One region of the Bradyrhizobium sp. 153 genome, then DNA from elsewhere that is predicted to be linked to it. Evidence: predicted binding sites of a transcription regulator. Region 1 holds the regulator's gene; the other holds the start of a gene.
The links. Region 1 encodes PhoB, which activates phosphate uptake and scavenging genes when phosphate is short. Its sites were predicted from a motif close to TGTCATNNANCTGTCAT; they were not measured.

Region 2: IVA91_RS30075 (DUF2794 domain-containing protein) is a predicted target of PhoB. The motif match lies at 2,783-2,799, and genes of this name have one in related genera.

The regions. Positions count from the first base shown of each region.
Region 1 covers NZ_JADPKH010000037.1:261,825-266,513, reverse strand. Annotated here, with positions in the region: gene IVA91_RS11010 (aspartate aminotransferase family protein) at 1-289, opposite strand, end outside; gene IVA91_RS11005 (GcrA family cell cycle regulator) at 758-1,270, shown strand; gene phoB (phosphate regulon transcriptional regulator PhoB) at 1,531-2,238, opposite strand; gene phoU (phosphate signaling complex protein PhoU) at 2,253-2,969, opposite strand; gene pstB (phosphate ABC transporter ATP-binding protein PstB) at 2,981-3,802, opposite strand; gene pstA (phosphate ABC transporter permease PstA) at 3,799-4,644, opposite strand; gene pstC (phosphate ABC transporter permease subunit PstC) at 4,649-4,689, opposite strand, start outside.
Region 2 covers NZ_JADPKH010000127.1:86,124-90,812, reverse strand. Annotated here, with positions in the region: gene acnA (aconitate hydratase AcnA) at 1-1,259, shown strand, start outside; gene IVA91_RS30080 (DUF1223 domain-containing protein) at 1,492-2,268, shown strand; gene IVA91_RS30075 (DUF2794 domain-containing protein) at 2,866-3,237, shown strand; gene IVA91_RS30070 (GNAT family N-acetyltransferase) at 3,263-3,793, opposite strand; gene IVA91_RS30065 (Bax inhibitor-1/YccA family protein) at 4,124-4,689, opposite strand, start outside.

The DNA.
Region 1 (4,689 bases):
AGAAGAACACGAAGTCCGCGAAACTTTCGTTGCACAAACGCGTTGCAAGCCGTTCGCCATCGGGACTCTGGAACAGGTTCGACATGTGCCAGAGCTTGGTCGCCTGCTCCTGCAATGCCTTGACCAACGCAGGATGGGCGTGGCCGAGCGCGTTCACGGCGACGCCCGAGGTGAAATCGAGATAGCGATCGCCATTGGTCGCGATCAGCCAGCAGCCTTCGCCGCGCTCGAAGCCAAGGTCCGCCCTGGCGAAAACGGGAAGCAGATGCGGCGCGGCGCTGTTGGTCATGACCATCACTTGGATGTTGCATTTGGACGTTGAGACCTGCCTGGCATGCCTTGCGCAGCGCACCATTGACCGGTCCGGAAAACGAAACGTGCCGCCTTTTAAGGGCGGCACGCGTCACCATCTTATGCCTGGCAAGACGGGTGTCAATGCCGCCCGGAAAGCCTCGCGAAACGCGAAATCCGTAGTCTTGCGGTGCCGATCTTGCGGGGTTTTCACCACGGAACATGTGGAAGCGAGTCGGCGGACTCTTGCGCGGGAGTCACGCCATATTGTAGCGTTTGGACTGTCAGATACGACATCTCGTGCAGCGGTTCTGATCCCAAGAGTCCTCATGTACCGGCGTAAACGTTCGGGCGTCAGTCACGCGCCCGGCGAGCCTTAAGGGATTCTGACGGCACGGGTTTTTCAAGGCTTAAGCATTCGCTGTGAGGCCCCAGGATGGCGGCGCGCAACGAGGGAAAGGGTGCAATGACGGTTTTGACCTGGTCCGACGATCGCGTCGAGCAGCTGAAAAAGCTCTGGGAGGCCGGACTTTCGGCCAGCCAGATCGCGGCCGAGCTCGGCAATGTGACCCGCAATGCCGTGATCGGCAAAGTGCACAGGCTCGGCCTGTCGGGCCGCGCCAAGAGCCCTTCATCGGCAGCGCCGCGGCCGCGCAAGGCGCGGCCCGCGCAGCATATGATGCGGGTGACCCGGCCGATCTCGCGCGGCAACACCGCGCTGGCGCAGGCCTTCGAGGTCGAGGTGGAGGCCGAACCGGTCACCTACGACAACGTGGTGCCGATGAGTCAGCGGCTGTCGCTGCTGGAATTGAACGAGGCGACGTGCCACTGGCCGGTCGGCGATCCCTCCAGCCCGGACTTCTTCTTCTGTGGCGGCAAGGCGCTGTCAGGCCTGCCCTACTGCGCCCAGCACTCGCGCGTCGCCTATCAGCCGGCAGCGGATCGCCGGCGGGCGGCACCGAAGCCGAGCACGCGGTGATTATTTCCTGAGATCGAACCGGCAGCCGTCACGCGGTGACGGCGCAACAAACCCGACGTCGTCCCGGACAAGCGAAGCGCCGGACCGGGACCGATAGCCACCGCAAGCCGTGGTTACGGGGACTCGGAGTTACCTTTTCGCGCAACAACCACGTCCTGTGGCTATGCGTCCGGATCGGCGCTTCGCTCCGGACAACGCTGCGCGTTGCCGGGAGCTACGCTTGTCCGGGACGACGACCGAGCTTGGTGACGCAGTTGGGCCTACGTCTGCTCCGCCTTTGCAAACCGATCATCCAGCGCATAACCCGCGCCGCGGACGGTGCGGATCGGGTCCTGCTCGCGGCCGAGATTGAGCAGCTTGCGCAGGCGGCCGATATGGACGTCGACGGTGCGCTCGTCGATGTAGATGTCGCGGCCCCAGACGCTGTCGAGCAGCTGCTCGCGCGAGAACACGCGGCCGGGATGCTCCAGGAAGAACTCCAGCAGGCGATATTCGGTCGGGCCGAGATCGATCGGCCGGCCCGAGCGCGCGACGCGGCGCTTGTCGCGATCGAGCTCGATGTCGCCATAGGCGAGCACGGTGGCGAGCCGCTCGGGGCTTGCGCGCCGCAGAAGGCCCTTCACGCGCGCGAGCAGCTCCGGCACCGAGAACGGCTTGACGATGTAGTCATCGGCGCCGGTCGCAAGACCCCGCACCCGCTCGCTTTCCTCGCCGCGCGCGGTCAGCATGATGATCGGGAGCTGCTTGGTCTCGGGACGGGTGCGCAGCCGCCGACACAACTCGATGCCGGACAGTCCCGGCAGCATCCAGTCGAGCACGATCAGATCGGGGATGTGTTCCTTGAGGCGGGTGTCGGCGTCGTCGCCGCGCATTACCGTCTCCACGTCATAGCCGTCGCCTTCGAGGTTGTAACGGAGAAGCTCGGTGAGAGCTTCCTCGTCCTCAACCACCATAATGCGTGCGCCCATGTTGTCGTCGCTCCCTAGGTATTCGGTACCGTCGTGGCGAAGGTCGTCATGTCGCCCTTCGGCCGCTTGTCGGTGATCGCCTGCCCCTCGATCATGTAGAACACGGTCTCGGCGATGTTGGTGGCGTGATCACCGATGCGCTCGATGTTCTTGGCGCAAAACATCAGATGGATGCAGAACGAGATGTTGCGCGGATCCTCCATCATATAGGTGAGGAGCTCGCGGAACAGAGAGGTGCAGATGGCGTCCACTTCCTCGTCGCCCTTCCACACCGCCATCGCCGCCGGCAAATCGTGCGCGGCATAGGCATCCAGCACCGACTTGACCTGCTGCTGCACGAGGTCGGTCATGTGCTCCAGGCCGCGGAACAGTTTCAGCGGATGGAAGTCCGTCTCCAGCGCCGCAACGCGCTTGCCCATGTTCTTGGCGAGGTCGCCGATGCGCTCGAGATCGGTGGCAACGCGCATGGCGCCGACGATCTCGCGTAAATCCACCGCCATCGGCTGGCGGCGGGCGATGGTGAGCACGGCGCGCTCCTCGATGCGCTTCTGAAGCGCGTCGAGCTCGGCATCGGTGGTGACGACGCGCTGGCCGAGCGCGACGTCGCGGCGGATCAGCGCGTCGACGGAATCGACGATCATGCGCTCGGCGATGCCGCCCATCTCGGCGACGAGGCGAGTGAGCTCCTGGAGGTCGGTATCGAAGGCCTTTGCGGTATGTTCAGTACCCATGTCCCGTCTCCTCAGCCGAACCGGCCGGTGATGTAATCCTGCGTACGCCGGTCGCTCGGCGACGTGAAGATCTTGCTGGTGTCGTCGAACTCGATCAGCTCGCCGAGATACATGAAGGCGGTTTTATCAGAGACGCGCGCCGCCTGCTGCATGTTGTGGGTGACGATCGCGATCGTGTAGTTCTCGGACAATTCCTGGATCAGCTCCTCGACCTTGGCGGTCGAGATCGGGTCGAGCGCCGAGCAGGGCTCATCGAACAAGATCACTTCGGGCCGCACCGCGACCGTGCGGGCGATGCAGAGGCGCTGCTGCTGGCCGCCGGAGAGCGACAAGCCGGACGCGTTGAGCTTATCCTTGACCTCGTTCCACAGCGCGCCGCCGCGCAGCGCCTTCTCGACGCGGTCGTCCATCTCGGACTTCGAGATCTTCTCGTAGAGGCGGATGCCGAAGGCGATGTTCTCGTAGATCGTCATCGGGAACGGCGTCGGTTTCTGGAACACCATGCCGACCCGGGCGCGCAGCAGGTTGAGGTCCAGCTTGGGATCGAGGATATTGGTCTGGTCGAGCAACAGCTGGCCGGTGGCGCGCTGGCCCGGATAGAGATCGTACATCCGGTTGAAGATGCGCAGCAGGGTCGACTTGCCGCAGCCCGACGGGCCGATGAAGGCCGTGACGCGGTTGGTGCCGAGGGCCAGATTGATGTTCTTCAGCGCGTGGTGCTCACCGTAGTAGAAATTGAGGTTGCGCGCGGTGACCTTGGCAGGCGCCTCGGGTAGCGGCTGTGAGCCGGGATGAACGGTCGGCGCACTTACGGAAACAGACATTTCACTCATTTTGCAGTCCTCTCGGCGCCAAGGATGCGCGCGCCAATGTTCAGGGCAAGCACGGTCAGGGTGATGAGCAGCGCCCCACTCCAGGCGAGCTGCTTCCAATAGGCGTAGGGGCTCTGCACGAAGTTGTTGATGGTGACAGGCAGGTTGGCCATCGTCTTGTCGAGGCCGAGGCTGAAGAACTGGTTCGACAGCGCCGTGAACAGCAGCGGCGCGGTCTCGCCGGCGACGCGCGCAGTCGCCAGCAGCACGCCGGTGATCAGGCCGGAGCGCGCGGCACGATAGGCGATCCGTTTGATCACCAGCGAGCGCGGCAGGCCGAGCGCGCTGGCAGCCTCACGCAGCGGGTTCGGCACCAGCAGCAACATGTCTTCGGTGGTGCGCACCACGACCGGGATCACGATCACGGCGAGCGCCAGCGCGCCGGCGATCGCCGAGAAGCCGCGCATCGGCACCACCACCGCGCCGTAGATGAACAGGCCGATGATGATCGAAGGCGCCGAGAGCAGGATGTCGTTGATGAAGCGGATCACCGAGGTCAGCTTGTCGTTGCGGCCGTACTCGGCGAGATAGGTGCCGGCGAACAGGCCGAGCGGCGCGCCGATGCCGACGCCGATCACGGTCATGATCAGCGAGCCGACGATGGCGTTGAGCAGGCCGCCCTCGTTCGATCCGGGCGGGGGCGTGTTCTCGGTGAAGACCTGGTAGTTGAGCCCGGCCAGGCCATTGTAAAGCAGCGTGATCAGAATCAGCGCGAGCCAAGTGACGCCGAAGGCGGCGGCTGCGATGCAGAGACCGCGGATGACGATGTCCCAGCGGCGACGGCGCGAATAGATCGGGTTCATGGCGTCACTTTCCGGCCTTGGTTTCCAGCCGCATCAGCATCAGCC
Region 2 (4,689 bases), on a different contig from region 1:
TCGCCAATTCCGGCCTTCAGGCCGACCTCGACAAGGTCGGCTTCAACCTGGTCGGCTTCGGCTGCACCACCTGCATCGGCAATTCCGGTCCGCTGCCGGAGGAGATCTCGAAGTCGATCAACGACAACGGCATCGTCGCGGCCGCCGTGCTCTCCGGCAACCGCAATTTCGAGGGCCGCGTCTCGCCGGACGTGCAGGCGAACTATCTGGCCTCGCCGCCGCTGGTCGTCGCCTACGCGCTCGCGGGCAGCGTGACCAAGAACCTCGCCACCGAGCCGCTCGGCGAAGGCAAGGACGGCAAGGCGGTGTACCTGAAGGACATCTGGCCGACGACGAAAGAAATCAACGCCTTCATGAAGAGGTTCGTGACCGCGTCGATCTTCAAGAAGAAGTATGCCGACGTGTTCAAGGGCGACACCAACTGGCGCAAGATCAAGACGGTCGAGAGCGAGACCTATCGCTGGAACATGAGCTCGACCTACGTGCAGAACCCGCCATATTTCGACGGCATGAAGAAGGAGCCGGAGCCGGTCACCGACATCGTCGAGGCGCGCATCCTCGCCATGTTCGGCCACAAGATCACCACCGACCACATCTCGCCGGCCGGCTCGATCAAGCTCACCTCGCCCGCGGGCAAATATCTCAGCGAGCACCAGGTGCGCCCTGCCGACTTCAACCAGTACGGCACGCGCCGCGGCAACCACGAAGTCATGATGCGCGGCACCTTCGCCAACATTCGCATCAAGAACTTCATGCTGAAGGGCGCCGACGGCAACATTCCGGAAGGCGGTCTGACCAAGCACTGGCCCGACGGCGAGCAGATGTCGATCTACGACGCCGCGATGAAGTACCAGGAAGAGAAGGTGCCGCTGGTGGTGTTCGCCGGCGCCGAATATGGCAACGGCTCCTCGCGCGACTGGGCCGCAAAGGGCACGCGCCTGCTCGGCGTTCGCGCGGTGATTTGCCAGAGCTTCGAGCGCATCCACCGCTCGAACTTGGTCGGCATGGGCGTGCTGCCGCTGACCTTCGAGGAGGGCACCTCGTGGCAGTCGCTGGGTCTCAAGGGCGACGAGAAGGTCACGCTGCGCGGCCTCGTCGGCGACCTCAAGCCGCGCCAGAAGCTGACCGCCGAGATCGTCTCCGGCGACGGTTCATTGCAGCGCGTTTCGCTGCTTTGCCGCATCGATACGCTGGACGAGCTCGACTACTACCGCAACGGCGGCATTCTGCACTACGTGCTGCGCAAGCTCGCGGCCTAAGCGCGGATTTGTGAACGATGGCTCACTGCGAAGTGAGTAGAAGCCTGAACGAAGGCGGCCTATCAAAAGGCCGCCTTCGCGCGTTTGCGGCACGTTTCGGATGGGCCCGGCCGGTGGAAAACCTCCTCCTGGACGGTTGCCTGGAAGGACGAATGTGCCGCGCCCCGTAAGACTACGGTGACCATCAGGCGATAAGATTCCCTCTCACAAGCAATGGTGTGCGGCGTTCGACATGACAACAATGACGGCTTCTCATCCGGTTTCACGTTGGTCCAGTGCCCTCTGGTCGGGTGCTCTCGGCATCTGTGCGATCGTCGCCGTCATCCGCCCCGCCGAGGCTGATCCCCGCGCCGTTGTCGAATTGTTTACCTCGCAGGGTTGCTCGTCCTGTCCGCCCGCCGACAAGATCATCGGCGATCTGTCCAAAGATCCCTCGGTCATCGCGTTGAGCATGCCGATCGACTATTGGGACTATCTCGGCTGGAAGGACACGCTGGCGGATTCACGCTTCTCTGCACGGCAGCGTGCCTACTCGCGCGTGCGCGGCGACCGTGAGGTCTACACGCCGCAGGTCGTCGTCAATGGCTCGACCCATGTCATCGGCAGCGATCGGACCGGCATCGAGAATGCAATCGGTAAGACCGACAAGGGCACGGGAGTGATGAGCGTGCCGGTGACGATGTCGCTTGCGGGCAAGCAGATCAACGTCTCGGTGGCCGGGAGCAACGAGCCCACGGTCTCGCATGGCGAGGTCTGGATCTGCTCGATCGCCAAGTCGGTGCCCATCACGATCACCCGCGGCGAAAATCGCGGACAGCAGGTCACCTATCACAACGTCGTACGCAACCTGCTGAAGGTCGGCGACTGGACCGGCCGTCCGGAAAGCTGGACGGTGCCGATCGAGAATCTCACGCGCGATGGCGTCGACGGCGCGGTGGTCTATGTCCAGGATGGCAGCCGAGAGAAGCCGGGCCCGATGCTGGGCGCGGCGTACACGTCGCTGCACTGATTTCTTGGCGTCGTACTCTGCTTTCAATCCTCATGGTGAGGAGCGCGCCCTTGCGCGCGTCTCGAACCATGAAAGGCCCCCCGCTGATGCAATGGGCCTCCATCCTTCGAGACGCCGCGCAAGAGCGCGGCCTTCAGGATGAGGAGAGACAGCTTTTGTGCGGATCATAGAGTGCGAATCAGAGACAAGTTCGCAGGACCAGGAACATCCCGATCCAAACAAAAAAGGACCAACTTGCGTTGGCCCTCCTTGCCGTGCGTACAGACCCGATCCTGTCGACCCCGGGGGGCTGGGGGCTGAGGAATCCGGAACCGAAGGACCGGGTCAACGCACGTAAGTCTTTTCGCAATGCAGGGCGGCAGTCGCTAGGCGGAAAAGCGGCGATACTATGATTCCTGCTAACGATGCCGTGACGGTTTGCCGCGACAGAGTTCCACCGCTGCGTGTGTTCGGATCCGCAACCGATTCCATTGGTTGAGCAAGGGAGCCCCTTGCGGCGCGGTACGGTTGGCGCGATCATGCAATTGTCATGAGCGCAGTTCCCGGGACGGTCTTCGGGGATGCGGGGTCATGTCGCGCGATCAGGAGGCGCTTCCCATGAGTCTGATGTCGGAGGATGCCGCTCCGAGCGAGCAGCGCGCGGCGACGCGCCCCGCCGCTGCGACGCCGCTGCCGAACCGGGTGACGTTCAACCGCCTCGAACTGCACCGGATTCTCAATCTCTATGGCCGCATGGTCGCCGACGGCGAGTGGCGCGACTACGCCATCGACTTCCTGAAGGACCGCGCCGTGTTCTCGGTCTATCGCCGCGCCTCGGAAGTGCCGATCTATCGCATCGAGAAGGACCCGCGGCTCGCGCGCAAGCAGGGCATGTACAGCGTGATCTCGGCGACCGGCCTGATCCTGCGCCGCGGTCACGAGCTCGAGCGCGTGCTGCTGGTGATCGATCGCAAGCTGGCGGTGGTGTAGGCGGCGTCGGGTGGGCGCAACGCGCCTACTTCCCCGGCACCGTGCTTGCACCCTCGCCGAGGGCGCGCTGCATCATCACCGTATCGAGCCAGCGGCCGAATTTCAGCCCGACATTGGGATGCGTGCCGATCATCTTGAAGCCGCTCTTGGCGTGAACGCCGATCGAGCCGGCATTGGCGGAATCGCCGATCACCGCGATCATCTGCCGAAAGCCGCGCGCCTCGCATTCGGTGATCAGCCGCTCCAGCAGCAGAGAGCCGACACCGCGGCGGTGGAACGAGGGATCGAGATAGATCGAATTCTCCACCGTGAAGCGGTAGGCCGGCCGCGGCCGGTAGGCACCGGCATAGGCATAGCCGGCGACGCGACGATCAAGGATCGCCACGAAATAGGGATAGCCGCCGTCGATCAGTGCGCGATAGCGGCGCGTCATCTCGGCAACATCGGGCGGCTCCAACTCGAACGTCGCGGTGCCCTCGCGGACGGCCTGCTGGTAAATGGCGGTGATGGCGGGAAGATCGGCCTCGAGCGCGGGCCTGATTTCGGGTGCGGACATGGCGGCAAGATTAGAGCCTTCCCGCGGCCGCTGGAAGAGGGCAGGGCTGCTTCCCAGCCGTCATTGCAGGCGCAGCAGCCTCGATCTTCTCCGCTGTCATGCCCCGCCTAGTGCGCAATTGCGCACGGGGGCGGGGCATCCAGTACGCCGCGGCTCCTCGGCTTATCACGAACGTCTCTGGATACTGGATCGCCCGCCGGAGCCCGTCATCGGGCCCGCCAAAGGCGAGACCCGGTGGCGGGCGACGACACCGGGTATGTGACGACATCTGCCCCAAACAAAAACCCCGGCCTTTCGGCCGGGGCTGATGTCGTTCTCTCAGCCTATCGCTTAATCGCGCTGGCCGAGGAGCTGCAACAGCAGCGTGAACAGGTTGATGAAGTTCAGGTACAGCGATAGCGCGCCGGTGATGGCCGCACGCTCTGCGATGTCACCGCCGGCCGAGGCGTAGCCGTAGATGTAGTCGTTCTTCAGCCGCTGGGTATCCCAGGCGGTGAGGCCCGCAAACACCAGCACGCCGACCACCGACACGATGAACTGCAGCATCGAGCTCGCCAGGAACAGGTTGACCAGGCTCGCGATGACGATGCCGATCAGGCCCATGAACAGGAACGAGCCCATGCCAGTCAGGTCACGCTTGGTGGTGTAGCCGTAGAGGCTCAGCGCACCGAAGGTGGCTGCGGTGATGAAGAACACCCGCACGATCGAGGTGTGCGTGAACACCAGGAAGATCGACGACAGCGAGATGCCCATCAGCGCCGAGAAAACCCAGAACAGGATCTGGGCAGTCGAGGGTGCCAGACGGTTGATGCCCGCCGAGATCACGAACACCATCGCGAGCGGCGCCAGCATGAACAGCCACTTCAGGGGGCTCACGAACATCGCGTAGCCGAACG